Regions from separate parts of the Bacillus sp. ISL-35 genome, predicted to be linked through region 2. Evidence: riboswitches for the same ligand, from Rfam matches in the RefSeq annotation. Region 2 holds a riboswitch; each other region holds the start of a gene.

Region 1 (10,829 bases), on a different contig from region 2:
GATGCAGGATGAAGACATTCACCTTATTATCCCTCCATGGGGCGGCGAACTCCTGGTTGAGATGCTTGAATATATTGACTTCGGAAAAATACAAAACAAGTGGATATTAGGCTATTCTGATATCAGTTTATTATTATTTGCTATTACTTTAAAAACAGGAATTGCTACTGCACACGGAACAAACTTAGTAGACTTAAGGGGAGACTACTCAGACGACACAACAGCGATGTGGCAGTCTGTTTTATCCACTAAAAAAGGCGAGTCAACCCAACAACATTCATCAGAAAAATACCAAAAAGAATGGCAGCATGACCAGCCTACTCCCTATGTTTTCAATTTAACCGAACAAACCTATTGGAAGACCATATCAAACACTGAAGTAAAGATTCAAGGACGTTTACTTGGTGGGTGTATTGATGTGATCAGGCATGTAATCGGAACACCATATGGAGATGTAGCTACCTTCAGGAAAAAGTATATTCAAGAGGAACCAGTCATTTGGTTTCTTGAAAATTGCGAGTTATCCACAACCGATTTACGCCGGTCTCTAATTCAGATGAAATTGGCTGGTTGGTTCGATCATTGCTCAGGGATTATGTTCGGCAGAAGCCCAGCTAACACGCCTGTCAATGAATATACAGCTGAAGATGTATATAAGGAAATTTCAGAAGAGCTGCAAATCCCAATCATCTACGACATCGATTGCGGCCACGTTCCACCTCAAATTACTTTTATAAACGGTGCATATGCAGAAATAGAAACAAAAGATGGAACAGGCACAGTAATCCAACATTTCCGATGAGATAATAAATCATACTAACCGATGCTCAGAGCTAATTGCTCCGGGCGTTTTTTAATGGATATTTTATGGAATTGGCGTGATCAAGTTACGATTCACTACTAATTCTAACTCACGTACCCCGTTTAGAAGGATAATCAAAGTTGGTATTGAATAGAGATAGAAAGAATAAGACTCGTCGGCAGTTTTATGGTTGTGAAAATAAAGGGGGAATTACATATGATCTCATTAAATGAAGTGAAGGAAGCACGGGAACGAATTAGCGACATCATTCATGTAACACCTATCCTAAAATCTGAGCAACTATCGAGGATATGCGGCAACCAGTTTTTTTTCAAATCAGAGCACTTGCAAAAGACTGGCTCATTCAAAATCCGCGGCGCCAGCAATAAAGTCAAACAAGCTGTCGAAAATGGTGCAAAGTATGTAACGGCAGCCTCCTCGGGTAATCATGGCCAGGCAGTGTCCTATGTGGCGAATAAATATGGAGTGCCCGCAACCATCGTCGTTCCGGAGGATATCAGCCAATGTAAAATGAACGCCATTCAAGCATATAATGGCAAGATTGAAATGTGCGGCACGACTTCTGCGGAGCGGCTACCAAGAGCCAAAGAAATCGCTGAGCAAGAAAATGGCGTATTCATTCCCCCGTATGATGACCCATATATCATAGCTGGTCAAGGAACGGTGGGATTGGAGATTCTTGATCAGATCCTGGATGTTGATGCGGTGATTGTCCCTGTCGGCGGTGGCGGCCTTCTATCGGGAATACTCACTGCCATAAAAGAGACCAACCCAAAGATCAAGGTAATCGGTGTAGAACCCGAGATTGCCAATGATACTTATCTGTCCCTTAAAAACAAGGAAATCACCTCGATCCCAGCCACCTCAACGATCGCTGATGGCCTGAGGAGCAGCCAGCCCGGGGACCTGACCTTCCCTGTCCTGATGAAATACCTCGATGACCTTGTCCTGGTCAGTGAAGAAGAAATCCGCCATGCCTTCAGCTTTGTTTTGGAACGAATGAAACAGCTGATCGAACCATCCAGCGCAACAACAGTCGCAGCTGCCATGCATAACAAATTGCCTTTTATGGATAAAAAAGTGGTGACCGTCATTTCCGGTGGGAACGTGGATTTGAGGAAGATATCTGGACTGATCAGTTAAAGAATGCAAAATGGGGACGGTTCTCCCGTCCCCAAAGTTACTTTTTAATCTTATTTCTCGCGTCCCCCGTACCACTGTGCCGCCGCTTCGACTTCCTCACGGGTCAACTGATGGCCTCTATTCTCCCAATGAAGTTCCACATCAGCACCAGCTTTCTCCAGCAGGGATTGCAGTTCTTCAGATTCACTCGGCGGGCAGATTGGATCATTCGTTCCTGCCGCAATGAATACCGGCGTTCCTGTCAGGTCAGGCAATTCAATGCCTTTTCTCGGTACCATTGGATGGTGGAGGATTGCTCCCTTCAAGGCATTTTGATAGTGGAACATCAGGCTTGCTGCGATATTCGCTCCGTTTGAATAACCGACTGCAACCACATTGTTACGGTCAAAGCCATATTTTTCAGCTGCTTCAGCAAGGAATTCATTCAATTCCTTTGTTCGGAAAATGAGATCCTCTTCGTCAAACACGCCTTCTGCCAGCCTTTTGAAAAATCTTGGCATTCCGTTTTCCAATACGTTTCCGCGGACACTTAAGACAGAGGCTTCATCATCGATCATTCCGGCCAGAGGCAGCAGGTCCAATTCATTGCCTCCTGTGCCGTGAAGCATTAATAATGTTGGTTTTGTTGATACCTTACCCTTGTTGAATATATGTTTCATTATTTATCTCCCTCCAAAACACGTGCCTCCACCTGTGGAAGCTTGTGCTCTAATTCTTCCCTTTTTGACTCGAGCCATGACGGCAGCATCAGTTTTTTTCCAAGTGCATCCGCTGGTTCATCCACCGCGAAGCCTGGTGCATCGGTCGCAATCTCAAAAAGAATGCCCCCGCCCTCGTGAAAATACAAGGCCTTAAAGTAGTTGCGGTCGAGAATCTCTGTTGGGTAAAATCCCTTCTCTTCCAGTTGCTCTCTCCACCTTTTATGGTCCTCTTCATCTCTTGCTCTCCAGGCGATATGATGGACAGTCCCTGCTCCCATCAATCCGCGCACTGAAGGAGTGAGCTTGATGTCAATCGTGTTGCCAACCTCTGATTTGAACCTGAGGAAGCTTTCCTCCTGGCCAACAGGCTCAAGACCAAGAATATCTTCAAGTACCTCTGCGGTTTTATGCGGCTGAGCTGAAATCAAGGTCGCTCCGCCAAACCCTTTGATTGCCACATCAGATGAAACGCCTCCATAGCTCCAGGGATTCATTGCCCCATCATGTCGTTCGACCAGTTCAATTTCAAGCCCGTCAGGATCCTGGAACTGCAAATAGGTTTCGCCATAACGGACATTCTGAATGAACCTGACTCCAAACCGCTTCAATCGATCCTTCCAAAAAGGCATGGATCCGGCGGGAATGACATAGCTGGTCACACCGACCTGTCCGGTGCCAATCCGCCCTTTCATCTGGTTTTCCCATGGGAAGAAGGTGATGACGGTTCCAGGATCCCCGGCTTCGTTGCCAAAATAAAGATGATACACTTCTGGCCGGTCAAAGTTAATCGTCTTTTTCACAAGCCTGAGCCCTAACACGCCTGCGTAAAAGTCAATATTCCGCTGCGCATCATTGACCATGGCGGTAATATGGTGGATACCTGTTGTCTTTTGCATTCCTTTTCACCCTTTCTCCCATCGGAAACTACTTGTGCCTTTCGATTTCAAAAATTCCTCCGACTAGCCTGCTTACTGCCATCAATCCAACTCTCTCACTTCAATCGGGATGAGCCTTCTCTCAAGCTGCCCGCGATACTGTTCATATTGCTCCGGCAGCATCAACTTTTCACCCATTGTTTCCTGTGATTCATCATGTGCGAATCCCGGTGGGTCAGTCGCAATTTCGAACAGAATTTCTCCATGCTCCCTAAAATAGATCGCATTGAAGTAGTTTCTGTCCCTAACAGGGGTTACACCATAGCCATTAGCTGACACGTACTGCTGCCAATCCAGCTGGTCCTCATCATCGACAGCCCTCCACGCAATGTGGTGAACCGTTCCTACACCCATTTCCCCGCGGCCAATAGGTGTCAATTTCAGGTCGATCACATTTCCGATGTCTGCAGAAGAACGGAAGCGGATGAAGTCTCCCTCTTTACCGACAAGCTCAAGCCCCATCACTTTTTCCAAAAGATCTGCTGTTTTTTCCGGCTGGGTCGATAACAGTGTCGCTCCGCCAAATCCTTTGACCGCAACATCAGGCGTTACCTCTCCGAAGCTCCATTCATTGATTTCCCCTTCTTCTCTTTCCACAATCTCCAGGTGAAGACCATGAGGGTCATCAAACTCTAAATATTGTTCACCGAAGCGCTCCATGATTGTATATGGAACCTTGAATTTTTCAAGACGGTTTTTCCAAAAATCCATTGAGCCCTTCGGTACCACATAGGAAGTCACTCCTACCTGTCCGTCGCCAATGACTCCCTGGCGAGCGCCTGCCCATGGAAAGAAAGTGATGATCGTTCCCGTCTTGCCGCCTTCATCCCCAAAATAAAGATGATACGTTTCCGGGTCATCGAAATTGACGGTTTTCTTTACCAATCGCAGCCCCAATACGCCACTGTAAAAATCAACGTTTTCCTGCGGATGGCCCACGATTGCGGTAATATGGTGAATGCCCATTGTTTTTTTGGTCATTAATAACACTCCCATTTATAATCTAATATAATTTAGAATAAAATAGCATCTATAGCGTATCGGCCAGGGCCAATCAGTGCTAATCCAATCGTGACAGCAACCAACGTCAAGTTATATTCATAGCCATTTGAAGTGGACCACAAGCCATTTGCGCCATGCACTTTTACAATGGCCATCAGCATGGTACCAGCAATCATTAAAGCTGCGAGTGGCGTCAAAAGCCCTGCTGCCAATAATATTCCCCCGACAAGCTCTGCTAACCCTGCGAAAAGTGCCATCGTCACTCCAGGCTTCATGCCGATCGATTCAAACCAGCCGCCCGTTCCCTTCAAACCATAGCCCCCAAACCAGCCAAACAGCTTTTGTGCACCATGGCCAATAAATAAAATGCCAATTACCAATCGTATGATTAACAAACCTAAATCCATCATTATTATACTCCTCCTAGATTATTATCTTGAATTCGAGATATATGAGTAAAAAAATTCATCTATAAGTCTTTTGCCCGATAGCCGATTCGCTTTAATAAACAGATCGTCTGATTGACTTCATCGGCATCCAAATCAGCAAAAATCCTGCTCATTTCCATTTCATGCTGAGGGAAAATATTATCCATCAGCTCTTTTCCTTCATCAGTCAAAACCGCATAAGTGACGCGGCGATCTTCGGGGCATCCCCGTCGTCTCACATATTTTTTCTCCACGAGCTTGTCAATGACATAGGTAATGCTGCCGCTCGAAATCAGCACCTTTTTTCCAATCATTTGGGTAGGCTGCTCTCCTCGGTGATAAAGCAGCTCCATCACGGAAAATTCCGTAGGATTCAATCCATGCTGCGCTGCGTCTTTCCTGATCACATCGTGAATAGCCTGCGCCGCACGAATAATAACGGTTACTGCTTTTAACTCTTCTCTTGGCTTTTCCATTTTTCCAACTCCTTTACATTATGCTGGATTTTCATGTCATCCAGCATAATGTCCAAAGGTTTTAAGCTGCAGGGTTTACTTCTAATTCAACTTTGATCTTGATATCTTTTCCCACTAAAACGCCGCCTGTTTCAAGTGCTGCATTCCATGTTAGACCAAATTCTTCACGGTTGATTTTTGTTTCTGCTTCAAAGCCGTACACTTCAACGCCCCATGGGTTTGTGCCTTTGCCGCCAAATTCCACATCGAATGTGACTGGTTTCGTTACATCTTTGATAGTCAAACCACCCGTTACCTTGTAGTCATCGCCATCTCTTGTAATGCTTGTAGATTTGAAATCAATCGTTGGATACTTCTCAACATCAAAGAAGTCAGCTGATTTCAAGTGATTTTCACGATCTTCATTACGAGTGTCAATGCTAGCTACATCAATTTTGAATGCAATTGATGCAGTGGTTAAATCTGTAAGATCTGCTGCCTCAACATCTGCAGTATAAGAATCGAAATGACCCTTCACCTTTGATACCATCATGTGTTTCACTTCAAATCCAATTGCTGAGTGTGCCTGATCAACTGTCCATTTTGCCATTTTAAAATTCCTCCTAGTATTGTTTTATCTCGAATTCGAGATATAGTTTTAAAAAAAATCTTGAATTAATTTATTTTTAATTTGAGATAAATTTATCATATATTCCTCTTGGGTGTCAATAGATAATTTTTCTTCTTACAAAAAAAAGGAACCCGATTACATTCGAGTTCCTTTTCCCTTTAAGTTTTTTAAAGGCATTCCCTAAACCAAGAACCCTTTAAAAAGCAGCGGTCCAGCCACCATCCACAGTAATCACCGCTCCATTGACAAAGCTGGAGTCGTCTGATGCAAGGAACATTGCGGCCTGCGCAATTTCTTCTGGCTTACCGGCACGCGGCGATAATGAGTGAGTCAAGCCTGCACGTGACATGCCAAACTCATTGATGCCTTTCATGCTTGATCCGATGTTAGTTTCGACCGCTCCCGGTGCGATCGCATTACAGCGAATCCCTTTTTGCGCGTACATGAAGCCGGTGTTCTTTGTCAGGCCAATCACGGCATGCTTGGACGCACCGTATGCTGCGCCGGCATGAGCGCCGCTGAAACCGCCGGTTGATGCTACATTAATGATGATTCCTTTTTCTTTTTCAAGAAAAAGCGGAATTGCTTTTCGCATGGCGCGCATTACACCTTTGGTATTCACATCAAAAATCTGGTCCCATCTCTCGTCGGTGATATCGCCAACTGGTTCAAAGCCATCCATGATCCCGGCGTTATTCACCAAAATATCCAAGGTGCCAAACTCACTAACTGCTGTATCGATCATATTATCTACATCCGCGAGTTCCGCCACATTCACTTTAAGCGCCTTTGCAGTTCCACCGGTTGCGGCAATCCCTTTCGCAACAACCTCAGCACCTTCAAAATTATAATCAGCCAGTAAAACCTTCGCCCCCTCCTGGGCATATAATTCCGCAATCGCCTTTCCCATCCCCGACGCAGCACCCGTCACAACCGCTACTTTTCCTTCTAATTTCATCACGATTCCCTCCAGTCTATTATTTTCTATCAACTCTATTTTAAGCTACTGCTTGGCACACCCACCATTTTTTTGTGAATAATTAGTTAATTTACTTTGGACAAAGCGATCGGCTTTGGCCTGAGTTTTGTCCGAACCTGACTCTACTTCAGATAAAGTATTATTTTGACAGGTTTTCATCAATACAACCCGAAGCTGTCAAGAAACCCTCGTTATTTTGACAACTTTTCATCGACCGAACCTAAACCTGTCAAGAAACCACCTTTATTTTGACAGCTTTCCATCAATCCAACCCAAACCTGTCAAGAAACCATCTTTATTTTGACAGCTTTCCATCAATCCAACCCAAACCTGTCAAGAAACCATCTTTATTTTGACAGCTTTCCACCAACCGAACCCAAACCTGTCAAGAAAACACCTTTATTTTGACAGCTTTCCATCAATACAACCCGAAGCTGTCAAGAAACCCTCGTTATTTTGACAGCTTTCCACCAACCGAACCTAAACCTGTCAAGAAACCCTCGTTATTTTGACAGCTTTCCATCAACAAGACCTAAACCTGTCAAGAATCCATCGTTATTTTGATAGCTTTCCATCAATCCAACCCAAACCTGTCAAGATTCCATCGTTATTTTGACAGCTTTCCATCAACGGAACCTAAAGCTGTCAAGAATCCATCGTTATTTTGACAGCTTTCCATGAACCGAACCCAATCCTGTCAAGATAATCAAACAGGGTGACGATTCCTATTTTTCAGGAACGTCACCCTGTATTTTTACGATAAATCTTCCCTTTTTCACGATTTACTAATTTCTCTTTTTCTTTCCGTCTCCGCTACAATCACGGCACAGGCGGCATCGCCGGTGATGTTTACGGCCGTGCGGGTCATGTCAAGCAGGCGGTCGATTCCGATAATCAGAGCGATCCCCTCCACCGGCAGGTTAACGGATTGGAGGACCATCGCCAGCATGATCAGCCCCACTCCCGGTACACCCGCGGTCCCGATGCTGGCCAGAACAGCAGTCAGGACAACCGTGATCAGTTGGGTGATGGTTAGGTCCACATTAAATACCTGTGCGATAAAAATTGTCGCTACCCCTTGCATGATGGCTGTACCGTCCATGTTGATGGTCGCACCTAGCGGTTGAACGAAACTGCTGATTGACTCAGGGACTTTTAGATTTTTCTGTGCGGTGCTCATGGAAATCGGCAGGGTAGCATTGCTGCTCGAAGTACTGAAAGCAACGCCCATTGCCGGAGCAAACCCTTTAAAGAACCAAACTGGGCTTTTCTTTGCCAACAGTGCCACCGAAGATCCGTAAACGAAAAGGGAATGAATCAAAAGAGCCAGCAGGACAACAGACATGTAAAGACCCATGGCTTTGATGGCATCGAGTCCCTGGCTGCCCACGGCGGAAACAATTAACCCGAACGTCCCATATGGTGCAAACTTCATCACCAGGTTGACTAGATACATTAACAGGTCATTCCCTTGTTCAACGAGGTTCAGTATCCCTTTCGTTTTGTCGCCAAGCATGGTAAGGGCGAAGCCGACAAAGACGGAGAAGGTGATGATTTGGAGCATGTTTCCTTCTGTAAAGGCTTGGAAAGGATTTGTAGGAATAATATTTAACAGCGTTTCAGAGACCGGCGGAGCTTCCTTTGACTCGAACTCGGCATTGGCGGTATCAAAGGTGCCGACATTACCAGGCTGGAAAACATAGCTCAGCGAGATGCCGATGATGATGGCCAAAGAAGTAGTCACAAGGAAAAAGGAAATGGTTTTAAGCCCGATCCTGCCAAGCTTCTTCGGATCGCCAAGCCCCGCGGTTCCAAGTGTAATCGAAAAGAAGACAATAGGTACAACGAGCATATTAATAAGGTTTAGAAAGATTTTTCCCAGCGGCGTGAATACAAACTGATCGAGCTGTGGAAAAATGCCCGGTGCGAACAGATTGATCAGCAGTCCAGTGATTCCGCCGGCTATCAGGGCTATGATAATTTTGGTAGACAGTTTCATAAAGATGACCTCCAACTTTTAAATATTTTTCTAAAAAAGGCAATAAAAAATACACAGAGGCAAAAACCACTGTGCATGAATGCAGTGTTTTCCTCTCAACACGCCTACGAGGTTAGCTGTCGGGTTCGGGTTTTGAGAGTACCCTACCTGTTAAGGATTCACCCCAATTACTTTTTAAAAAAGTAACAATTGGTTCCCCCGCTCAAAGGATTAAGCGATCGTGTATTATTTTTCTAATATAATATCAGGATTGTCCGGTTTTGGGAACAAAAAAATCACCTGATTTATCCCGCGGGCAATCTTTCACCGCGAAAACTTAATCTAAATAACCAACTTATCCAATCATAATTCTTTCTTCGGCATGTTTAACTGACTGTTTTTTGTTAACTTTAGCTAATGCAAAAGCAAGTGTCAATGGCCCTACTCTTCCGATAAACATCATTATGGAAATGAGCACTTTACCGATTGTACTTAATTCAGGAGTAAGTCCCAATGACATACCAACCGTTCCAAAAGCAGATATAACCTCAAATAATAATACGTTTAATGGAACATCGTTTTCAGTAATCGTTAAAATGAATAATATTAAGAGCACAATAAAAGCAGAATAAAGTGTAATAGAAAAGGCTCTAAATATTAATTCTTTTGGTATTCTTCTTCCCATTACATCCACATCATCTCTGCCTCTGACTAACGTCCAGACCGCCAGTATTATCACGATAAATGTAGTAACCTTTATCCCTCCTGCAGTTCCACCTGAACCTCCACCTATAAACATTAGCAGCATGGTTACAAATTGTGAGCTTAAGGTCAAATCAGCCGTATTCAATGAGTTAAATCCAGCTGTACGAGGTACAACACCATGGAAATACGCACCTAGAACTTTTTCCTTGAATGATAAGTCTCCTAATGTACCAGGATTGTTATATTCTAATAAAAAGATGAAGATCGAGCCAGTAACATTTAAGATTAATGTGATTAATAAGACTAACTTTGTATGTAATGACAACTTCCTGATGGACTTCTTTTTTATCAAATCCATTATAACTGTGTATCCAATCCCGCCAATTATGAATAATGAGCTCAGGGTCAATATGATTGTTACATCACCTGCATAACCTGTTACACTATTGAAATTTCCCATGATATCAAAACCGGCATTGTTGAAGGATGATATAGAATGAAAGATCCCATAATAGATGGATTTCGGAAAACCAAAGTCAGAGGCCCAGCGAATAGATAATACTAAGGCTCCGATACTTTCGATTAACAAGGTAAACCCTAAAACAAACTTCACGAGTTTAACCATACCCTCTAAGGATATTTGATTTAACGACTCTTGTATCATCAGACGTCCCTTTAATCCGATATTTTTTCCAAGGAACATTGCAATGAGTATTCCAAAGACCATAAATCCGAGACCTCCGATTTGAATGAGCGCCATTAGGACAATTTGTCCGAAAAGTGTAAAGGTTGTCTGAGTATCAACGACCACCAATCCCGTCACACAAACTGCAGAGGTTGCTTCAAACAAAGCATCAATAAACGATAAATGATGGCGATCCTTTGTAGCTCCAGGCAACATCAATAAAATGGTCCCAATAAAAATAAGGCATAAGAAACCAAGTGCCAGCGTCTGGGCAGGATTTACTTTAATTAGCCGGTTTAACCTTTGAATCCTTATAAAGGATTTGAATTGTTTATCCATTGTAAATATCTCCTAATGTAGTTAT
Region 2 (10,829 bases):
ATGGCTTTCCTGCCTTCTCCAATCGCTTCGACTGCTTCCTGGCTATATGAAGAGGATTCCTGGCTGTAGTCCAAGTTCAGCATGATTTCCTTGTCCATTTCGTCAATCAGCTCGACGGATTGCTGCAGATCTTCCGAGACGGTTTGGGCACCTGCTGAAAGCTCATCCGTCGATACAGCAACCTGGTTCGAAATCTCGGTAAGCGCTACATTTTCCTGTTCGATTTCCTCTGCAAAATCTTCTACTTCTTTGCTGGTCCTATTCACCTTTTGCAGCAGGGATGTCAATTGTGCTGCCATCATGTCAAATGACTCATTCAAGGTTCCAAGCTCATCCTTATGCTTGTAGGGAACTTTTTCAATCATCAGGTTCCCTTTTGCAATTTCCTGTGCATTAATGGCAATCTGTTTCAGCGGTCTTGTAATCGAGCTCGTCAGCCTGATCCCGATCCCCCCGGCAACAAGAACAAGCAGGATGCTGCCGATGATTGCCGAAAGGATAATGAATTGAATCTGGTTCTTTAAATCCTCCTGAAGATAATCGTAATAATCATTCACCTGGATATTCAAGAGGTACAGATCATTCAGGATCCCCTCACTGCGCAGCGATTGCCGCTTCACTTCTGCACTGATTTTATCATCAAGTGCTTTCTCCGCTTCGGCCTTCAGGGCGGTGAACTTATCAAAAGCCTTATCCAACACTTGCCTGCTGTCCTCCTGCTGAATCAATCCTTTAGCCTGTGTGAAGGTTTCCGATGTTTTCGCCATTTTTGCCAATGCATCCTGCCTGTTTCCTTCGGTCGGATTGAAGGAAAAATTGCTTAGCGATTGCTTCGTGGCCGAAGTTTCAGCCTGCAGGTTCTGAACAGTCAGCAATACCTGTACATAATCTTGATTAGATGCCTGGACCATCAGCATTCTGTAAATGATAAAAGAAATCATTACAATTGATAGGCCGATGGCGAGCAATAAATTCAATAGTAATTTCTTTTTGATTGTCATCTTGGTTCCCCCAGTTGCAGCTGTTAATCTAGCTGAATTGAAACTTCATTTGTTGATAGCTTTTCTTCCAAGTCTTTCAAGGTCTTTTCCTGGTCTGGAGTCAGCTTGATGACACGGATTGGCGCAAGCCCGACCCCTTTTTCATTTATGCCCAGTTCAATTTGTCTCGATTGAAGCTTCTTCCCGGCCTGGAACTCCTTTACCGCTTCATAGAGGGCGATATCCACATTTTTCAGCATGGAAGTGATAATGGCCTTTTCGGCAAAAAAGTATTGGTCGCTATCTACACCAATCGCAAACTTTTTCCTGGCTTGCGCTTCCTTCAATACACCTACTCCCGTAAAACCAGCAGCAGCATAAAGAACATCCGCTCCATCATCAATCATTCCCGCAGCAATCTTCCCTCCAAGATCTGCATTGCCAAAGTCCTCAGAGTAGGCAACCTTTACCTCTGCATCCGGCTTCACTGCTTTCACACCCTGCTCAAATCCCGACTTAAATTTGCGGATTAGCGGCACATCCGCACCGCCAACAAACCCGACAACTTTTGATTTTGTGGCCATTCCGGCAACCGCGCCGGCGAGGAAGCTGCCCTGTTCTTCTTTAAAAACAATCGATGTGATATTCTCCATTTCTGATACCGAATCAACCAGTATAAACTGTTGTTCCGGATATTTTTTTGCAACTTTTTCCAAATCCTCAAGAACCATAAAACCAAGCCCGATGACAAGATCGTTTCCGTCTTCCACCAGCTCAGTAAATCCCTTTTCATAGCTGCCTACTTCCTGCAGCTCCCGATAATCAAATTGAATATCCAATTCATCCCTTGCTTTTGTCAGTCCGGCAAACGCCGCATCGCTAAACGATTGGTCACCAAGTCCGACGTCAGACAACATGATGCCAATCTTCACCCTTTCGTTCGCCTTTAACTCTGTGTTTGCGCAGCCCGCAAGTCCCCCTGCGAGTAAAACTGCGATAAAAAGCATATACATAATTCGTTTCATCTTGATGTCCTGCTCCCTTTTCCAGTAAATTTATATGTATTTCATCGGCCATAGTCTATATTTGTTAATGCTATAAAAGAAAGTCTATCTTTTATCAATTTTCAAAATAATGCACACAAAAAAGCAGACTGTCATTTCCCAGTCTGCTTAGTACCTGTCATTATTTTATTTTCGCGAATTTGTTCAAGTCACCATTTTCCCCAAGGACGATCAGGATGTCCTCTGCTCGGAGCGTCTTCTCCGGATCTGGCGATATATCGACTTTATTTGCTGTTTTGACGCCGATTACCGTGATATTGTATTTGGCACGGAGATTGATTTCAATCAGGTTTTTGCCGGCCATGCTCATTGGCAGCTTGATTTCTTCAATGCTGTAATCATCTGAAAGCTCAATGAAATTCAATACATTCGGGGACGCCATCAGCTGATGGGCAACGCGTTCTCCCATGTCCCGTTCAGGGAAGATGACTTTGTCCGCCCCTACCTTGAACAATACCTGTGCATGGTGTTTGTTGAGTGCTTTCGCCACAACATTGGAAACGCCCATCTCTTTTAAAATCAGGACGGTGAGGATGCTCGCCTGAATATCATCTCCAATGGCCACAATGACCGTCTCAAAATTTCTGATTCCAACTGCCCGCAATGTTTGCTCGTCGGTCGAATCGCCGATCACAGCATGGGTAACAAACTCTTTATATTCCTCGATATGCTGCTCACTTTTATCAATCGCCAGAACTTCATGTCCTTCATTATAAAGGGTGGTGGCGACACTCGAACCGAAGCGCCCCATCCCAATTACTGCATATTGCTTTGCCATATTAATATCCTCCTACCCAATCATCACTTTTCCAGCTGGATGTCGATAATGTGTTTCTTTTCTTTTTCTTGCCACTGCATAAGCAAGTGTCAATGGACCAACACGGCCCGCAAACATCGTAATAAGAATCAGGATCTTTCCATATGATGACAGATCAGGCGTCAAGCCCATTGATAGGCCGACAGTTGAAAAGGCCGATACAGCCTCGAAAAAGAGCATCAAAAAGTCTTTCCCCGGTTCCGTAATCGTCAAAACCATTGTAATCGAACCTACTAAAAATAGCGCAATCAGCGTAACCGTCAGTGCCTTTGAAATAATGCTGTTGTCCATTCGTCTGCCAAAAAAAGTGACATCTTCACAGCCGCGGATCTGCGATTTAACTGCGCCTAACAGGATTGCAAAGGTGGTAGTCTTGATACCTCCGCCTGTTGACCCTGGCGATGCACCTATGAACATCAGAAAAATGATCAAAAACAAGGTGGACTGTTTAAGGTCCGGGATATTCAAGGTATTGGATCCAGCTGTTCTTGGTGTAACAGCCTGGTATAGCGCCCCGAACATTTTACCAGTCATCGACAAGGGCTTCAAGGTCGATGGGTTGTTGTATTCAAGAATGAAAATCATCAGCGCGCCGGCCAACACCAGGACACCGGAAACGGACAGAACGAGTTTCGAGTGCAGCGAAATTTTTCTTGTACGTCGATATTCATAAAGCTCGTTCATGACAATGAATCCGATTCCGCCCAAACTGATCAGAGTGATCATGGTGATATTGACAATTGGGTCTGCTGAATAGGCCGTAAGCCCTTTGAATCCGCCCATCAAATCAAAGCCGGCATTATTAAAGTTCGAAACGGCGTGAAAAAAACCAAAATAAATGGCTTTTCCTGCAGCCATCTCCTGTGAAAATCGCAGAGACAAAATGATTCCGCCGGTAATCTCAATTACCGCTGTAAAAAGGAAAATCCGTTTCACGAGCCTGACAATCCCTTCGACAGTCTCGTTATTCAATGACTCCTGGATAATCAGCCTTTCTTTGAATGAAATTCTTTTTCCTAAAATAAATGCAAGCAAAGTGGCAAAGCTCATGAATCCAAGCCCGCCAATCTGGATCATGGACAGAATGACCATTTCCCCAAATGTGGTGAAGGTATCACCTGTGTCGACGACAACAAGGCCTGTTACACAAGTTGCTGATGTTGCGGTAAACAAGGCATCCAATAACGGGAGGCCTTTGCCATCAACTGTGGAGGATGGCAACGAAAGCAACAATGTCCCTAACAGAATAATTGCGCCGAACCCGACGACAAGCACTTTTGGCGGGTCCAGACTGAAAAACATTTTACTGCGCATGGCCCTTCCCTCTTTCCTTAGTATGAGGAATTATTCGTCGAATATTTCTTTGCAGGGACTTTTGTCTAACTGGATCCTGATCATGCCGGCGTATCAAAAATCATGCAAAACAAAAAAGCCCCCAGAGGCTAAAAGATTTCAGCCTTGTGGACTTTTGAATAGTCGTCACACAAGCTTCATCTTCCTCTTCTGCAACGCTTGCGAAGTTAGCTGTCGGATTAGGACTCAGAATAGCCCCGCCTTTTAAAAAGGCTTCACCCCAAGTGGATGCATCCACAAAATGGTTCCCCCGCTCCTGCCGGATTCAGCGATTTAGAAATATGAAACTCATTGAATTAGACTCTTTTTCGTAAAACCTTCGCCGAAAAGAGAGTATATTTTTTAAAACTGTAGTAATCATACTCCTCTGCCTTTCGAGTTGTAAAGCAGGAAAAGAACAGCAAAAACAGCCCTTTTAATCCAATTTAAATGAATACTCCTGGAAAATCACTATCTAGCTCACTGAAGCACAGTATTTCTTCGTTTTTCAAAAAAATCAAGACAGCTTCTTAACCAGCATCTTTTTGTTGCCAAATGAAAAACCGGGACAGCATATGCTTCCCGGCCGGGTTATTGGTCTGCAGCGGATTGATCAGGAAAATGAAAGGCATACAAGCATTTAATGAAATCCTCAAATCTAAGTGATGCCTCGCCATGTTGTTCACCGTTATCCCTGACACTGGTCATGACGCCATTGTACCAGTGCTGTAGACTATCGTTATTAGGATTAAAAAAGTAAACCCGCAAATCCCCATCCTGTTTAGCTTCGACTCTTTGAATCAAAATCGCATGCGGGCCAAGAAGGTTGCCTTTCCTGTCATACATCAAGATTCCCGCTGGCTGCGGCAAATGTTTCTTTATAGTGTCAGCTCCTGCAAAATAAAAATGATGGAAAAGAGCAACAAATTCATGTTCATTGTTCTTATTCCGTTCTGCAAAGCCTGGGAAAACACCTGCCATATGGAATTGGCTATTGACCCATTTATGAGGATCGGAATCTCTGCCTGCAGCTCTTTTAAGCATTTCACCATAAATTGCATCAAGGTGGGGAAGCATGACTGCTGACAGAGAGTCAATATGAACCAAATCTTTTAACTCGCAACGCACTAGGGATGATGAAGATATCGCTTGCCCTTCAAATTGAAGTTCTATTTCTCCGCTGGTCAATAATCTTCGGGCCATACTGATCAATTTATGAGGATATTTCTGTGAAAGGTAACTTAGAAGCCGCGTTGATTGGCATGTCGGATTAAATCCTTGTGCTGCTCCTAGCGGATGCCCTAAAATACTGATCAGCCCGGTTAAAATTTGATCTCTACGAGTCAGGCGATTTCTGCTGTTTTCATTAAGAGGATTAACCTTGGACGAGTGGTCACAGACGAATGCTTCAAGCTCTCTGACTACTTCAGCACTAAATACCTGCCGCTCAAACATATGATATAAACCATAAATACTCTGGCTTGCTTCTTTACCGGTGATCTCCTCTGTAATCTTGCGGATTAATGGAAAGTTTCTTTTAAGGGCCGCTCTAGCAGCTCTGCTTTTACCGAAAAAGATCTCAAGAAAATATGGTTTTTCTTTAGAAATATATTGAAGGAATGTGTCATGGTAAGTTGATACAAGGCCGGACTCCAGCATCGAATCCCTTAATTGCGAAGCCTCTGATAACAGAACAAGATCTCCTGCATTTTTTATTTCCTGAAGATAGTCCCCCTGCCTTCGGGCAAGTTCAGAGGGGAAAAAGAGAGAGCGCTGACATGCCTGAAGGGTTGGGTGACGGCTGACATTCCCATGCGCCAGGTTGCATGCACTATTGACCATGCTGATAACTTCACGGACTATTATTGGCCGCTGAGCTAAAAGATTGGTTATATCCTGTTCCAGTAAATCGAAAATTTTCGCGGAAAAACAGCATGAAGCCAGATATCTCATCAATGAACCCGCGCAGTCATCGTTATCTTTCCACCTTTTTTGATTCTTTTTCGTCTCTCCCAATGCCAGTATGTCGACATTAAGGGCCAGCAGGTTTTCCAGGTATGCAGCTGCCTCTTTTGAAGTCATCTCAGGGTTAGCATATACCCCTCTTGCCAACGCCAGGATCCTCAAATTACTGAGTGCTTCCGCTGCAGCCATGGACCCTCCAGCCATCAGTGTTCCCCTTGTAAGACTGGGATTCAACCCCTTTAAATCCTCCCATACAGTGCCGGCAAAAACACCTGCAGATTCAAAGATAGATGCATAGCCATACAGATATTCCAGTCCTTTATTCTCTTCCAGCAGCATGGCCGCCTCTTCCAGCACCATCTCTCGGAAATGCTTTTTTTGCTCTTCAGCACTGCCCCATAGCTGATATAAAGCTCCGTGGAACGAGGAATCTGCAGTTTTCAATATATATCCCATATCTCCTACCCTTTCTGATCGAATCCTTCCCTTAATCATAATGGCCAAAAAAAGACTCACATACTGGGTAACTTGAAAAATAACGTATACTTTATATTCTGCTTCAAATAGGTGAACCCTTTAAGACAAAATAAAAAACCTGCTATCAGCATACTGCCGATAACAGGTAATTGTTCCATATTAAACATTTTAAATCCAGGCTGGATATGCCTTGCCCCAGCTTTCTTTTGCCAGCGCTTCAACTTCACTTACAAGCGAGTCCTCTACCATATAGGTCTCGCCTTGCTCATATGGATTATAATGGAATGCGTACATCCGCGCCAGGAACTTATGGAATGGAAGAGAGGATTCTCCTTCTAATTCTCCATTTCCCTGGACGGCAGGCGTAATGCTCTGCCCCCAGTTTTGGCCGCTGTCATTATTAGGATTATAGAAATAAACACGGTAATCCCCCTGGTCATCCCTGGCTATTCGCTGGATCGAAACAGCGTGCAGTCCCATCAGCTCAGCGTTCACACTTGTAATGAAGATGCCGACTGGATTAGGATAAATCATTTCGTACCCTTCATTGTAGTCAGGATGGTGGGTGGCATAAAATAGCTTCACAAATGCCTGATAATTTGAAACGGCTCCTGTTATGGGATCGACCACATTGATGAATCCCCTCGGAATCCATTCCCCATAAAATTCAGGGTTCACCCATTTATGTCCATCTTCTCCCCTGAGAAGTGTTCTTTTCATCATTTCGTTATAGATTTTATCAAGATGCGGAACGAGCACGACGGAAACGGGATCCAGCTCCATATCAATCTTGTCGGCTACACCACCTTCAATCTGGCTCGAATGGATTGGTTCCCCCTCGAAGGTCATGTCAATATCATTATCCCGTGCGGCTCTTGCGATATACTCTAAAAGCTGGCCAATTCCATGCTGGGCCCAAAGGCTGATTGCCCTTGCAGACTGGCATGTAGGATTCAAGCCCTGCCCGATTCCAAGAGGCTGGCCAAGCACGCTCACTGTTCCGGCCACAAGAACTCCGTTCGGAGAAATGCCTCCTTGCTCGAATTCTTTCTTCATGAGTGCCCTCTTGACCTCATGATGGATTGGAAGTTCGAATAGACGGCGAATCCCCGGCAAAATTGGCTCTTGTGTCAGGACGCCCCTATCCAGCATTTTAGCCAGACCATATATTGATTGCCTTGTTTCTGGAAAAATCGAAAGCTGGATCAAGTCATGAATCAGCTGCTGGTTCGCATTATAGCTGGCAACGCCAGTTTCAGACAAATCAAGCGCAAGCGGCACAAGTTCCGGATGAGCCCGGTTTATATATCGAATGTAAACGGCATGGTATGGGGAAACAAGACCGGTATCCTTCATTGAAGCAGCAAAAGCCTTTGCCTCGGTTTCCAGCTCTTCTTGATATGCCTCTTTCAGTCTGACACGGTAATCTCTCTGGCTTTGATTTTCCCGGCTCAAAGGGCTTGGTGCCTGAAAAGCATTATGGTATTTCCTGATCGTTTCTTGTTCCTGGCCCTCGATTCCCGTTTCCATTAACTGTTCAGCTGATTCAATCATCTTAATAATCCTGTTAACCATGATCGGTCTTTGAACGGCCAGCCGCTCAATCTCTTCAACAAGATTATTGGCAATCGCCTTAAAGCTTAATTCTTCGCCAAGAAAACGGAATAAACGCTGTGCCCTTTCAATATGTTCACCATGTTCAATTCTCGCCTCCTCGGTTTCAGGAGGAAAAAGAAGGTCAAGGTTCAGCGCTAGTACCTCATTCAAAAATTCCCTTGCTTCTTCCGGCGTCACCAGGTCATGCTGATAATCCCCTTTCGCAATCGAAAGCATCCTCATTTCACTGAGAAGTTCCACAATGGAGTTTACTCCCTTAACCTTTAGGGAACCACCAACAAAGGAGGGCTGCAATTTTTCAGGATTTTCCCATGGCCCCCCATTAAAGACACCAGCCTGATCATATAAAGAACCCTTTTCATACAGATGAGACAATCCTTCTTCCGTTAAGGCAAGCTCTATTGCGAGCTGGAAAACGTTTGTCTGGTACATGCTTTTAGCGAAGGGTTTCGCCTGGTCAAGAGTGTCGAGCGCCTGGTTGAACCTGTCTTTTACACTAGTCATGTCATTGCTCATCGCTGCTCTTCTCCCTTATAAATAAAAATCGTAATTCTCGTATTCTTTCAAAAGCTCTCTCATCTTTGTGCTGTCATCGCCAAAGAAAAAGATTGTTCCGTAGTGGTTTCCGAACCCTACCCGCTCAGCCACCTTTGAAGTAACAGGGATGAACATATCATGTCTTTCGAAGTATGGATTTTCTTTCAGTTCAGCTGGGACATTCAGCTTTTCAATCAGCTGTACACGGGGATAGACCATGAGGCTTCCCGCAAATCCTTTAGCAGATACAACTTCTTCTGGGAAAAAGGCTTCGAGCTCTTCTTCAGTTGTCAGTGGATCACTGCAGAGAATTTGCGCCTGAAATGCACTGAAGCCATAAGCCCTTTCAATCAGTTCAAAAATATGTCCTCCCGGAACCCTGGCAGCCACTTCGCCAAAATTAATTTTTCCATCCGGGGAAATGAAAAATTCCGGGTGGATTACGCCGTATTTTATCTCGAAGGACTCTACCAGTTTCTCAATTTCCGCCCTGATCTGCGGCCTCCATTCCTCCAGAGAAGGGGATGCCGGCACGAAGTTGGAATGGCCAAGCTGTACATATTCCGTGATATTCAGGAAGCGGATCTTTCCGTTATGGATAAAAGCTTCACAGGAAAATTCCTGGCCATCAAGATGGCTTTCCATAAGACATGGAAACTCTGAATCGTCCATCATCTCAATCTCTTTTGCTTCCCTGATCACCCTGTGCCCGACTGTGCCCGCTTTATTCAGAGGCTTTACATGAATCGGATCATTCGGATCGCCATCCAGCTTAATCAATGCCTCATTAACCCGCTTCAGGAATCTGTACACATCCTGCTTGTCATATGCCTCTTCAAATACTCCGACTCTCATGCCAGCAATTTGTGCTTTACGTTTCATCAGCCCTTTGTCCCGAAGCAGAAGGGAACGATTAAAGATTCTAGGGTCTTCTGTAAATCTTGCATTTAGCGCCCCGGCCCACTCGACCGTTTCTTCATAAATTGGGACAGCCAGCCTAGTGTTGAGCATTCTGAGCTTTTCATAAAGCTCGGTCGATTTTTCATTTAAACGATCGAATTCCCATCCAATAAATTGAATTTCATGCTTGTCCGCAAACTCCTGGAAATCAGGCGGACCCACTACAACGAATGGACGGCCAAGCTTATCCATAGCTTCGATCGCAGGAAGACTCCATCCTAATATAGCTGTAAGCTGCTCTTTTTTTTCTGTATTCTCCATTAAAGCTCCCCGCTTCCACTAAAAAAAGTAGTATAACGACTTATATATTTCCAAAATAGCAATTTTTCAAACTAGTATTTTCAAAAAAATGGTTTAATATTCTTGTTTTTCAGGTATGTAATTATAGTTTCCATCAAAATAACAATCATATTAGGATAAAGGAGCCGAAAACTTGATTATAGACTGGCATGAAAAGCTGCTGGAATACTTCCCGGCCCGTGAAATGAAATCAAAAAAACATTTTGAATCCCTTTTTACCGAAAAGGAAAAATTATATAAAAAGGAAGAAGGACCGGAATATGTCCTTATTTACCTTGAACAGAAGGATTTTATTTTTATTGATTATATTTTGGTAAGCGGCAGCAGAAGAAGCAGGGGTACAGGATCCAGGCTTTTGGGCAGGCTTAAACAAAAGAATAAAGCCATCATTCTCGAAGTCGAGCCCGAAAACGCCAATGATCCCGATTCTTTAAAGCGGATCGATTTTTATCAGCGAAATGGATTTAAGGAATATGGTTCTATTCAGTATGAAAGAATTCATGCTGTCACTGGCGAACTGAATAAAATGGACATTTATTGCTGGGCTCCCTCACCAAGAACGGAAGAATGGGTATTCGAACGAATGGAAAACGTTTATGAAGAAGTCCATGCTTTTAACTCAGAAAAGTTATATAGCAAGAAGCCGCAGCCTGTTGAGGAAGTATTGAAGCTTAGAAAGAAAAGCTTTAGCAGGGCTAAATGACTTTTTGACTCAGCATGTCGGAAGCGAGCAACGGAGGAATGAACATGAAAAAGGCTATGATCATTGTCAATCCATCG
Region 3 (10,829 bases), on a different contig from region 2:
ATATATATATTTGACCGTGACAAATTTTATACCTATCGACACAAAAAAAAAGAAAGAACCGTTATCCCGTCCTTTCTAAATTACTTCTTATTCGCTTTCTTCAAATGCTAGAACCTTTTCCAATTCACTATATTGTTCGGATGGGACAAGCTCATCCTCCATCAGAACATAAGGATGTGTTTCCATCAAGATTTTTTTGAGGTGATCTGGCATCTTTAGGCCTTCATAAGCGCAAATCAACGGGAAGTATAGTTGATTTACAGCTTCGTCCACTATTCTCTCAAAATCTTCAATAATATTCAGCGGCTCTTTCATAGAAGCCCACTCGACATGTGCCCATGACCGAAAAGAAATTTTATTTTCCACATATGGCTGGACTGTTTTCTCAAAGTACTCCGTAATCGCAGGAGGATGATAACTTCCACTTGAATAATAAAAATCGAAGTTGTTGACCCAGTGAACCATTTCCATTTGGACCTCAGTTAACCGTTTTTCCAATTCTGTATGCAGGATTCTGTAGTTACGATCATTTTCAATCAGGATTACATAATCACCTGACAGAACGCCTTCTTCTATATATCTTACGGCCTGTTCTATGTAATTCCCCATACCATCATATGAGTATAGTATATGAACATTCTTTTGGTCCTCTAACAACTGAGCCATTTTATATTTCAAGTGACCACTCCTTTTTTGTATTGCTTTCATTCTACGCTTTATATTTGGAAAGTACTATTCGTTTTTTGCTAAACAAGAAAAAGGGACGGTTCTCCCGTCCCACAGTCCGACTTATTCTCCTTTTTCCTGGGACAGCTGAACTGGCGACAGATCCCAGACTTCCTCTACATACTTCAAAGCATTATACCCCGTAATATTAAGTTTCATATCGTTTTTTTCGAGGCCTTCGATTCCCAGCGTCTGTTCTGTGACATAGTAACGCGGTTGATCCAGTTTTTCGTAATCGACAGGTCCTTTGTGCGGATCGTATTCGACACCAGCTTTGTCTAGAAGCACTCCTTTAGAGTCCATATGCGTGATGCTTGGTTGGTCTGCAGATCCGTCTTGAAAATCGAACTGAAGCGATTCGAATTCCCGATTTTTGAATTCTTTATTGGTTATCATGACATTGGTCATCTGCCCATTTTCAACCTTATCGATGGTGAGGTTACTGCCTGCATATTCAATTTTCTGAGGGAATGTCTGGGTAGCGCCCAGATCGATGGTTTTAGGTTTGACGACGGATAAATACACCGATTCTAACTGGGCTTTCACCTCTTTTGGATTTTCCCCATAAAGTGGATCGAAGTATGTTTGATAAGCCGTCCATTCATTTTCCTGCTGAAAATCCATAAAGTGGCTGCTGCCATACATGTCAGCCTCCACTTCTTTCTTGTTGACTTCCAGAGTACGGAAATTCACCATATCGATTCGCGTCTCCAGTTTTTCTGTGTTGATTGCATATTGCAAAACTGTGGTTGTTGGAGCAATTGTCAGTTTATTAATCCGAATCGGGACTCCCTCGATTTCCTTCTGTTGATTGACTGTGTATTCCATGGAAGGCTGTTTTGTTGCCGGGAATTCAAAGGACCAATTGCCTGTTTTGTTTTCACCGGGCATAAAACCAAATCTGAGCGCTGGGTCGTTCGTCAATTCCTGAATCCTGTTGATCCTCAGCTTGATCAGCCCCTCAGCCTCTTCAAGCGGCCTGAGGGAAACTTTTCCGTAAAACACATTCTTCGCATTTTTGTTCATTTCTGCTTCAGCATCAGGAAAAGAATACAGTGGATAGCTTTGAGTTTTCATAATGTCAGATTCGTTCTCAACGGAAACTCCATCATCAAAACCCATGAAATATTGCTTGTCTTCCTCTAAAGAGTGAATTTCATAAAAAACCAACGTCTGGAAGTCATCAGCAACCACACCCTTGATTTTCACCAACACGCCGTCACTTTCCGCTTCCAGGCTCAGCCTTTCACCAAGTCCTTGCTGCAAATAGGAGCGTAATTGTTCATCATCTTCCGCCCAGGCATAGTAGACCTTCGGCAGTAAACCCGTCATGAAACCCAGCGCCAATACGAATGCAAACGCACTTGCAAAAATAAGGGCCCATTTTTGACGCTTTTTGTTCCTCTTTTGTCGGTGATCCTTTTTTTCTGCCAGCCTCTTCCTGACATTTTCCATGAGTTGAGACGGTACAGTAAGCCCTTGCACCTCCTCAACCCGATTCAACCTGGTCGCCGCTATTTCCTGAAAGCTGGCCAAATCTGCCTGACATTCCGGGCAGTTATAAAGATGGATCTCAAACTCGACTTTTGCCGGTCGATCCATGGATTTCTCCAAATAATCGATATAATGTGTATGATACTCTTCACAGCCATGAAAATCAGTTCCATACAGCTGGTTCCGGACCGCCTGAATCCCCGAGAACAGATAGCTCTTCATCTTATCCACGGTATTACCAAGGATTTGCGATGCTTCCTCAAGGGAAAATCCTGCTGCATAGGTAAGGATCAGCGCCTCCTTTTCATCCATTTCCAGGTGGTCAATCGCTTTGTATAGATCCTGACGCGTTTCCTCAGAAACCTTTAATCCAGAAAACCCACGGGCGTTCTGAACAAAAATGGTTGTCACCCACATTTTGAAGGAGACATCCCCTTTATATCTAGGCCACTCCTTATGCACCTTCACAATACACTGGTAAAAAAGCTCCTCCAACTGCTGCTGATTTTGAACGGAGAACCAGCCCAGCGTATAGAAATACTCCTTATACCGCTCAAACCAATCGACGACAGGTTCAATTCCTTTCTCCTGGATCGCTGCTTTCGAAATCGGCTCTATTTTTTCCAGTATCATATGTATCCCCCCACGGACAGAGAGACGAATCCGCTGTCCTGATCTCACTTTTTGAATAATCAGTCATTTTTGAAAATACTTTGTCCTCAAGAACAGCATGCCGCGACTTTCTTCAAATCCTTCTCCCTGACCCAAATCTCGCCATCTCTGACCTCATATTTAATCTTCGCTTCATCCAGACGCTGAATCTGATTTTCTGTACTGTCTGTCCAATATGTTAACGGTTCTTCAGCATTACAAGCAGTTAAAGTGATCAATAGGAAAATGGTTATTTTCTTCAAAACGACCACCCCTTTTCTGATATCTGTATATCACTTCCACAATACCACAAAATGGCAAATAGAGACATAGGAACTAGACAGGATTTTGAGTTCTTTCAGCAGCCAGGAATGATTTTACATAAGACTCCTTCCTTTCTAAATGGGCGACAGAAATTATCTCAGCCAGTTTCTCTTTATCCAAATTTACAGCAATTTTCCATTTAACCCTTGCATTACAAGATACCGGAATGTATAGTAAAAGTATATCTTGTAATACAAGGTACTGTTCTTCACATCCAATACCTTGCAATACAAGTTACTGAAAGGAGCCTTTTAAATGGCTGATACGACACAAATGCTTAAAGGGATCCTTGATGGATGCCTTTTATCCATCATCAAAGAGGGCGAGATCTATGGATATGAATTGGCCGCCAAGCTAGAGTCCTATGGCTTCCATTCTTTTAGCGAAGGGACGATCTATCCCCTGCTGCTGAGGATGCAAAAGGAAGGCCTGGTGAGCACAACGCTAAGGAAATCCACTGCAGGGCCCAAACGTAAATATTACTCATTGACGGAAAAAGGCGAGCAGGAATTGGAGCAATTCATCATCCGATGGACGCAGCTGAGCACATCGGTGAACAATGTATTGAATAAAGGCTATTTTCGTAATGATAGTTGTTAAAATCCTAAAGCCGATTTTAACGTTATACAAATCTATTTTGTAGGTCGGTATTAAGTTGGTATGCTCTTTTCTCATAGCCAGAATCTCCTTAGAGAAGAAGCATAGTTCATTCACTTCTATGGTGTAGCCAATAGCAAAGAAGTTTGAGAAAAGAGCCTAAGCAAAAGGGGGAAATGATGGGATGGTTTCGAAAAAAGCGGAACAATTTTTAGTGGAACTTCGGCTGTATTTGATTTCAAAGGGTAAAAACGATAAGGAAATCAATGAAATCACCGAAGAACTTGAGGTGCATTTGATAGAGGCGGAAGCAGCCGGCAAAGATGTCAGCCATATTATCGGGGACAGCCCGAAGAATTATATGAAGAGCATTGGTGAATCCATGAAGACCGACTACCGTCAGCTAGCCGCCCTTTTTCCATTGATGATCCTGCTGCTCGCAGCATACTTAAGCATCGGACCGGCAATCGAAGGAACGTTTTCCATATCTCAAGGAACCATCTGGTTTGCGATGATCATCAGCACTATGAGCATCCTGATTTACGGCTTGTTCTTATTCAAGGTAATGCCGAAATTCTTTCATTCTAAATGGGGCTATGTCCTGTTTACCGGCATCTCGATGACAGTAACCGGTTTAATCGTGGTATTCCTGCTCTGGTACAAAACTCAGGAATTCGAACCCACCTTTGTAGCAACCCCAGCGCAAAACAACTGGATCATTGTCCTGTGCGCCGTGATTTTCATCGGTGCTGCACTGTACACCAAAACCTGGTTCACCGTACTGATCCCTTTATTCATATCCATCGGACCAATTGCCATCCGATTCATCCCAGAAGAAGCAAACAATAATTCTCTGTACATCACGATCACCGTCCTTACCTTTATACTTGCATCAGCTGTATTAATCGCCATCTTTTTTTACCAGAGAAAAAAAGAGCAGAAGAAGATTTAAGATTGAAAAAGGAGCTCAACTAAGTTAAGCTCCTTTCTATATTTTACTCAATCACATGATCAGGATAAATCAGTTCATGGTCGACAAAAATCCTGCACTCTACGGTAACGGCACCGCCGAGGCTAACTTTAATATTCTGGTTTGCACCGTCATTATTTTTGATCACCCCATTCAAAGTGGCTCGATCAAAGGCAAACCCCAGATTCTGATCCTGTAATTTGCCGTCCACTAATAGCTTCTCCCCATTAAACCATGTATTCTCCACTTGTATATGATGACCCTTATATGTAACTTCAAATACCTTTTTCATTTTCCATCCTCCGATCCCTTATTTTATATACGAATATGGAGACTGGAAGTTACAAGAAAAATTGGATGTACCTGGTCACATTCGAGTTGGAAAAAATCAACGAAAATTTCCAAGTCGCCAATAAAAATCGATTTTCGCCAATAAACACGTAAAAATCGCCAATAAAAAATTTTTTTCGCCAATAAACATGGCAAACAGATACGACAATGCCTTTCAAACAACGAATTGAAAGGCAGATTCAATATAAGGTACCAAAAAGATGTTAAAAATACTGTTAATCACCCCTTTTCATGGTGACACTGCAGATAACGATTAACACTAAACAGGGTTTCACCAATTGCGGGACCTGAACCTTGAAAAAGGACTTTGTGAACAAATGTCGTATATTTATAAAGCTAGAATTTATTTAAGAGGGTGGAAGGTATGGGGCTGAGCTTTAAAGTGGCTTCCGAAACGGAGATCCACGAAATCTATGAATATGCTGGGATAAACCGTAAAGAAGCAACGAATCACGAATCAGATGATAATCAGCAAAAAATGATTGAAGCATATGAGCATTCCGCCAAATATGATGCTTATTTTGTTTGCTTGATGGATGACGACACACTTGTTGGATGGGTTCAAATTGATAAGGCATTTGATTACTTAACGGGTGATGAAATCGGCTGGATCAATGACCTTTATGTAAAAGCGCCATACAGAGGCAAAGGCTACTCCAAATTGTTGATGGAGGAAGCTTTAAATGAGTTTCGTAAAAATGGATATAGTGATGTAAGGCTGAATGTTTATTCACACAATGAAACAGCAATGAAATTATATGAAAAAATGGGTTTTAAGGATGTCAGCAAATTCATGAAGATATCGTTATAAAATACAAACGCTGTTGATCCTGTGATCAACAGCGTTTGTTTTATTCAAATTTCTAGCCAACAATCAATCTTTCTTTTGGATAATGGCACTTCGGCTCTGCTTTTCCACGGTTGAACAAGAAAATGAAGGAAAGGATCCCGATTCTTCCAATGAACATCATGGCAATGATGACGACCTTCCCTGCGTAACTCAGATCAGGCGTAATCCCCATTGATAAACCAGTTGTCCCAAATGCGGAACTGACCTCGAACATGATTTCCATCATCGAGAACTTCTCTGTTGCATTCAAAATGACCACCGCCGCAAAACACAGAATGATCGCCAAAAAGCTTACGACCACTGACTTCCGGACATCTTCTTCATGCAATTCACGGCCAAATACCTTGATCGAGTTATGCCCTCTTGCAAAGTTAACGATGACCAATAGAATCACGGCAAAAGTGGTCGTCCTTATTCCCCCGCCCACCGAACTTGGTGATGCCCCAATAAACATCAAAAAGCACAGCAGCAGCAATGTCGGGTCAGAAAAATCACTGACATTCATTGTAGCAAGGCCGCCATTCCTGGTGGAAGATGATTGAAACCAGGCAAAGAAGAAGGACTCATGCCAATTGTAATCCTTAAAAAAGTGATTATACTCAAAAAGCAAGATGGCGAATGCACCGAAGAACATCAGTGCAAAAAAGGTCAAACTCGTCACCTTGGTATACAAAGAAAAATGGGCTCGTTTGTGTTTTTTACGATTCAGGAGAAACTCCTTCAATTCGATCAGGACTGGGAATCCTATCGCTCCCAGGGTCAGAAGAATGATGTTCACGGTTTGCACGAAGTAATCATGCGCAAATGGAATCATGGAGCTTCCCGTAATATCAAACCCTGCATTTGTTGTTGCACTGACAGCCGCAAACGTTCCCTGAAGATACGCTTCCTCCCATGTCGGAAAATAACCTAGAAAATAAGTCCCTAATATCAATGCTCCCAGCGCCTCGATCAACAGGATGATGGTCAATATCTGCCTCATCAGTTTGACCAGGCCCGACATTTGGGACTGGTTCTGGTCCGTCATGATTAACTGCCGGTCTTTAAGGCCGATCTTTTTTCTCAGCACCAGCCAAAAAAATGTACCCAGCGTCATGATCCCGATTCCGCCGAACTGGAGGATAAACATCAGGATAAAAATGCCGGTTGTGCTGAAGGTATCCGGTGTGGATACAACCCCAAGACCTGTTACACTCACCGCACTCACTGCGGTAAACAAGACATCAATAAATTCCCAGCTAACCCCCGGCTTCAACGCGACTGGCAAACTAAGCAGCGCGGCTGAGATCAAAACAGCGAAAACATAAAACAAAACAATGATTTGAGCCGGTTTCAAACGATTCTTTTTCAATATATTGACCAAATATACCCCTTCTTTACTTTTCAACTTATAATGGGAATCCCCATCCCTAAAAATCACAAAAAGACCATCTCAAATAAAGAATGGCCATAAGACCCTTCTCTCAACCGCGCTTACGGAGTTAGCTGTCGGATTAGGGATTGAGAGCATCCCCTTTTAGCATCATGCGCTAAAATTCACCCCAAGATAAAATCGATTTATCCAAAAATGGTTCCCCCGCTCATAGGATTCAGCAAAAAGGTTTCGTTATTAAAAAATGAATACATATAAATTACTCCTATATTATATTGGTGTCAATGCCCATTTTACAATTTAGACCAGATTCAGAGTCGACGGACAGCTCTTCCGTGGGGCCCCGTCTCCCTAGCATATATTGATATTACTTCAGTAAATACTAATACTGATAAAACGATAACTGAGGAGGAAACCATAATATGCAACAGGATCAACAAAACGCGAAAAGCGACAATGCCACAACTCCCGGATTTGCCGGCACAGATGCACAGCAAGTAAAACAGCAAATCCAAAAAGATGTACAGGCAGGCCAAGGCGCCATGACCTCCCGAGAAGCAGGAGCCATGCGGGATTAAAAACCACTTTAGAGTGGTTTTTTGTTTATAGTTACTCGTCTTGTACAGTTATGTATTTCACCTTGCATCAATTTTCCCAGGCTACCTTCTTAACACCCTCAGGCCTGATTAATCCCAGGACTTTTTCTGACAGCTTTCCCTCTAACATCGCAAACCTGTCTGAATCACGGGCTTTTTTTTGACAGCTTTTACTCCTATCACCGCAAACCTGTCTGAATCACGGGCTTTTTCTGACAGCTTTTCCCCTAAACACCGCAAACCTGTCTAAATCACGGGCTTTTTCTGACAGCTTTTCCTCCTAGCACCTCAAACCTGTCAAGATCACGAGCTTTTTCTGACAGCTTTTCCTCTTAACACCCCAAACCTGTCTAAATCACGAGTTTTTTCTGACAGCTTTTCCTCCTAACACCTCAAACCTGTCTAAATCACGAGCTTTTTTTGACAGCTTTTCCTCTTAACACCTCAAACTTGTCTAAATCACGAGCTTTTTTTGACAGCTTTTCCTCTTAACACCTCAAACTTGTCTGAATGCAGGTCTTTTTTTGACAACTTCCCCTCCTAGTACTTCAAACCTGTCAAGATCACGAGCTTTTTCTGACAGCTTTTACCCTTAACACCTTAAACCTGTCTAAATCCAGGGGTTATTTTGACAGCTTTTACTCCTAACAGCGCAAACTTGTCTGAATCCAGGGGATATTCTGACAGCTTTTCACCTAAACACCTCAAACCTGTCTAAATCCAGGGGTTATTTTGACAGCTTTTACTCCTAACAGCGCAAACCTGTCTGAATCCAGGGGTTATTCTGACAGCTTTTCACCTAACACCTCAAACCTGTCAAAACCACGAGCTTTTTATTTCCCTTCCTAAATATTAAAGGACACGAGAACTCCCCCGTGTCCCAAGCACATCCAAAGCCACAACTACATATTCTTACTCTGCTGAAGGAGTTTGGACTGCCCTGTACGTTCCCATTCTTCTACTGTCTCATATGCTTTTTCAGGTGTGTATCCTTTGCCGACAAGCACGCCCATTAGAATGAATTCCTGGAGGATGTGGGTGGCGTTGATGCCTCTTTTCACGTCCTCCAGTCCTTCCTGCACCAAAAATTCGGTATGTTTCACCCATTCGTCCGGGGTCTTTCCAAAAACCTCTGGTGTTCCATTGCTCGCTACTGGTCTTTCCATTGCATCTGCATGGGTCACATGCACCGTACCAAATGGATGGTTCGGCGGAGCATAGATCGAGTATAGCTTCAGCGGAGTATTGCCTGTGTTGGTCACGTTATGCCATGTTCCTGCAGGAATCATGATGGCGGAATCATCGGCGACATTGGTTTGAAAGGTCAGGTTATTCCTGCTCTTGCCCATCTGGACAACCCCCTGGCCTTTTTCAATCCGCAAAAATTGATCGACCTCCGGATGTATTTCCAAACCGATATCATCGCCAACATCGATGCTCATCAAGGTGACCTGCAAATGTTTCCCTGTCCACAAGGCTGTCCGATAATTCTGGTTTTGAATCGATGCTTCATTGATATTCACCACATACGGGTTGGGACCATAATCCTTTAAAACAATATTCCTGTAAGGATAGTGATAAGAATAACCATTCGCCTGGCCCCAGTTCACACATTGTCGTCCATTATTGTAATACATCTGCCCATTGACATAATTAGGGTACGGACTTGAATATCCATAGTACATTTTTGCTCAATCCCTTCACAATTTCTCAGGATATCCTATGCACTTGTGACGGGAATGTACTTAGCAGGAAATAGGACTGCCTGTATTGTTTAACTAAGGAATGACCCTAATACTTGGCTAAAGTTACATCCTTTTATGGATTTGATGTTATATTTAAACTCGCCCCCGCCATTCCGGTTTCCCCTATAGCCTGTACTTCCAAATGGTTCAGCAACGGACCTGACACCTTCCAGGTTAATGAAAAAAAGTTATCCCCGTCATCCTTAATGTCATAGCCAATCAGTATCCTTTCATTCCAGGTTTCAGTACCAGTCGGGATCAACCAGAATAGGACTGTCTCAGTATTTAGGGCTTCAACAGTGATGGTTATTTCTTTTGTGCCTTCTGGAACCGTTACCCAGTTATTTTTTTCAGGAATATTTGTATAAAACTTTACTATCTCAGGGGATGGAGGAATAGTTTTAGAAGCAGAGTTAAACGGAGCGATTGACAATAGTCCCATTGCGAAAACCAGTTTCAATATCATAGTTACCACCTCCCTGACAGTGTCCTCTTAAATGATGATCATATGCAAAAGATTCCGAGCGTCTCTTTGACAGCCTTTCCGCCTTCACCAGCAAACCTGCAAAAATCCGATAAGACTTCCCCAAAAACAGAAAAAAGCTGCCAAATGACAGCTTTTACCCCATTACTCCTGGTCTTCGAGTTCAACGAAATACTGATCTTTCCGGTAAGCAACAGCTTCCATGGTAGCGACGGGATTTTCTCCGTGAAAAATCTCGATTCTGTAGAATCCTGTGCGGAAGTTCCGCCTTGTTTCTGTGGCCCTTGCCACGATTTTCTCTCCCGGTTTCACTGCTTCGATGAACTGAATGGTAGTGGACAGTCCTACCGACGTTTTTCCATAGGCATTGCAGGCTACTGAAAAAACATGATCGGCCAGAGCATAAATCACCGCGCCATGGACGGTTCCGTGAGCGTTGACCATATGGCTTTGCACATCGAGCACTGCTTCCGCGAAGCCAGCTTCGAATTTTGTTAACTGAATGCCTAATGACTGCGCGTACGGATCGTTTTTTACCCGCTCCAAAATTTCCTTATAGTGCTTGTCATGGATTTGGTATTCATCAATTCTCTTCTTCACAATGGCCTCCTCTTAAATCAGTCTCTCTCTCTTGCTCTTTGCGTGTCCCTGATATTCTTCTGAACCGTG

Evidence for each region. A riboswitch is a leader RNA that binds a small molecule or an ion and turns the genes downstream of it on or off. The one in region 2 is predicted to bind cyclic di-AMP.
Region 1: linked by a shared signal. The riboswitch ahead of J7E38_RS15770 (dicarboxylate/amino acid:cation symporter) and the one ahead of J7E38_RS09050 (TrkH family potassium uptake protein) in region 2 are both predicted to bind cyclic di-AMP.
Region 3: linked by a shared signal. The riboswitch ahead of J7E38_RS15695 (TrkH family potassium uptake protein) and the one ahead of J7E38_RS09050 (TrkH family potassium uptake protein) in region 2 are both predicted to bind cyclic di-AMP.

What each region holds. Positions count from the first base shown of each region.
Region 1 is NZ_JAGGQK010000011.1:110,123-120,951, reverse strand. It holds gene J7E38_RS15815 (S66 family peptidase) at 1-802, shown strand, start outside; gene J7E38_RS15810 (threonine ammonia-lyase) at 1,019-1,966, shown strand; gene J7E38_RS15805 (alpha/beta hydrolase) at 2,017-2,625, opposite strand; gene J7E38_RS15800 (ring-cleaving dioxygenase) at 2,625-3,563, opposite strand; gene J7E38_RS15795 (ring-cleaving dioxygenase) at 3,645-4,583, opposite strand; gene J7E38_RS15790 (DoxX family protein) at 4,616-5,014, opposite strand; gene J7E38_RS15785 (MarR family winged helix-turn-helix transcriptional regulator) at 5,074-5,508, opposite strand; gene J7E38_RS15780 (YceI family protein) at 5,570-6,097, opposite strand; gene J7E38_RS15775 (SDR family oxidoreductase) at 6,315-7,076, opposite strand; gene J7E38_RS15770 (dicarboxylate/amino acid:cation symporter) at 7,873-9,096, opposite strand; cyclic di-AMP (ydaO/yuaA leader) riboswitch at 9,184-9,323, opposite strand; gene J7E38_RS15765 (TrkH family potassium uptake protein) at 9,431-10,804, opposite strand.
Region 2 is NZ_JAGGQK010000004.1:613,290-624,118, reverse strand. It holds gene J7E38_RS09065 (methyl-accepting chemotaxis protein) at 1-1,001, opposite strand, end outside; gene J7E38_RS09060 (BMP family lipoprotein) at 1,025-2,005, opposite strand; gene J7E38_RS09055 (potassium channel family protein) at 2,166-2,822, opposite strand; gene J7E38_RS09050 (TrkH family potassium uptake protein) at 2,835-4,175, opposite strand; cyclic di-AMP (ydaO/yuaA leader) riboswitch at 4,355-4,495, opposite strand; gene J7E38_RS09040 (hypothetical protein) at 4,785-6,614, opposite strand; gene J7E38_RS09035 (hypothetical protein) at 6,804-8,768, opposite strand; gene J7E38_RS09030 (ATP-grasp domain-containing protein) at 8,784-10,010, opposite strand; gene J7E38_RS09025 (GNAT family N-acetyltransferase) at 10,183-10,752, shown strand; gene J7E38_RS09020 (diacylglycerol/lipid kinase family protein) at 10,797-10,829, shown strand, end outside.
Region 3 is NZ_JAGGQK010000011.1:92,452-103,280, reverse strand. It holds gene J7E38_RS15730 (MEDS domain-containing protein) at 88-678, opposite strand; gene J7E38_RS15725 (DUF4179 domain-containing protein) at 790-2,853, opposite strand; gene J7E38_RS15720 (hypothetical protein) at 2,940-3,134, opposite strand; gene J7E38_RS15715 (PadR family transcriptional regulator) at 3,451-3,795, shown strand; gene J7E38_RS15710 (DUF1129 family protein) at 3,977-4,744, shown strand; gene J7E38_RS15705 (hypothetical protein) at 4,788-5,054, opposite strand; gene J7E38_RS15700 (GNAT family N-acetyltransferase) at 5,478-5,924, shown strand; gene J7E38_RS15695 (TrkH family potassium uptake protein) at 5,977-7,326, opposite strand; cyclic di-AMP (ydaO/yuaA leader) riboswitch at 7,419-7,568, opposite strand; gene J7E38_RS15690 (hypothetical protein) at 7,758-7,913, shown strand; partial or broken gene J7E38_RS15685 (cupin domain-containing protein) at 9,095-9,616, opposite strand; gene J7E38_RS15680 (hypothetical protein) at 9,750-10,142, opposite strand; gene J7E38_RS15675 (PaaI family thioesterase) at 10,305-10,760, opposite strand; gene yiaA (inner membrane protein YiaA) at 10,778-10,829, opposite strand, start outside.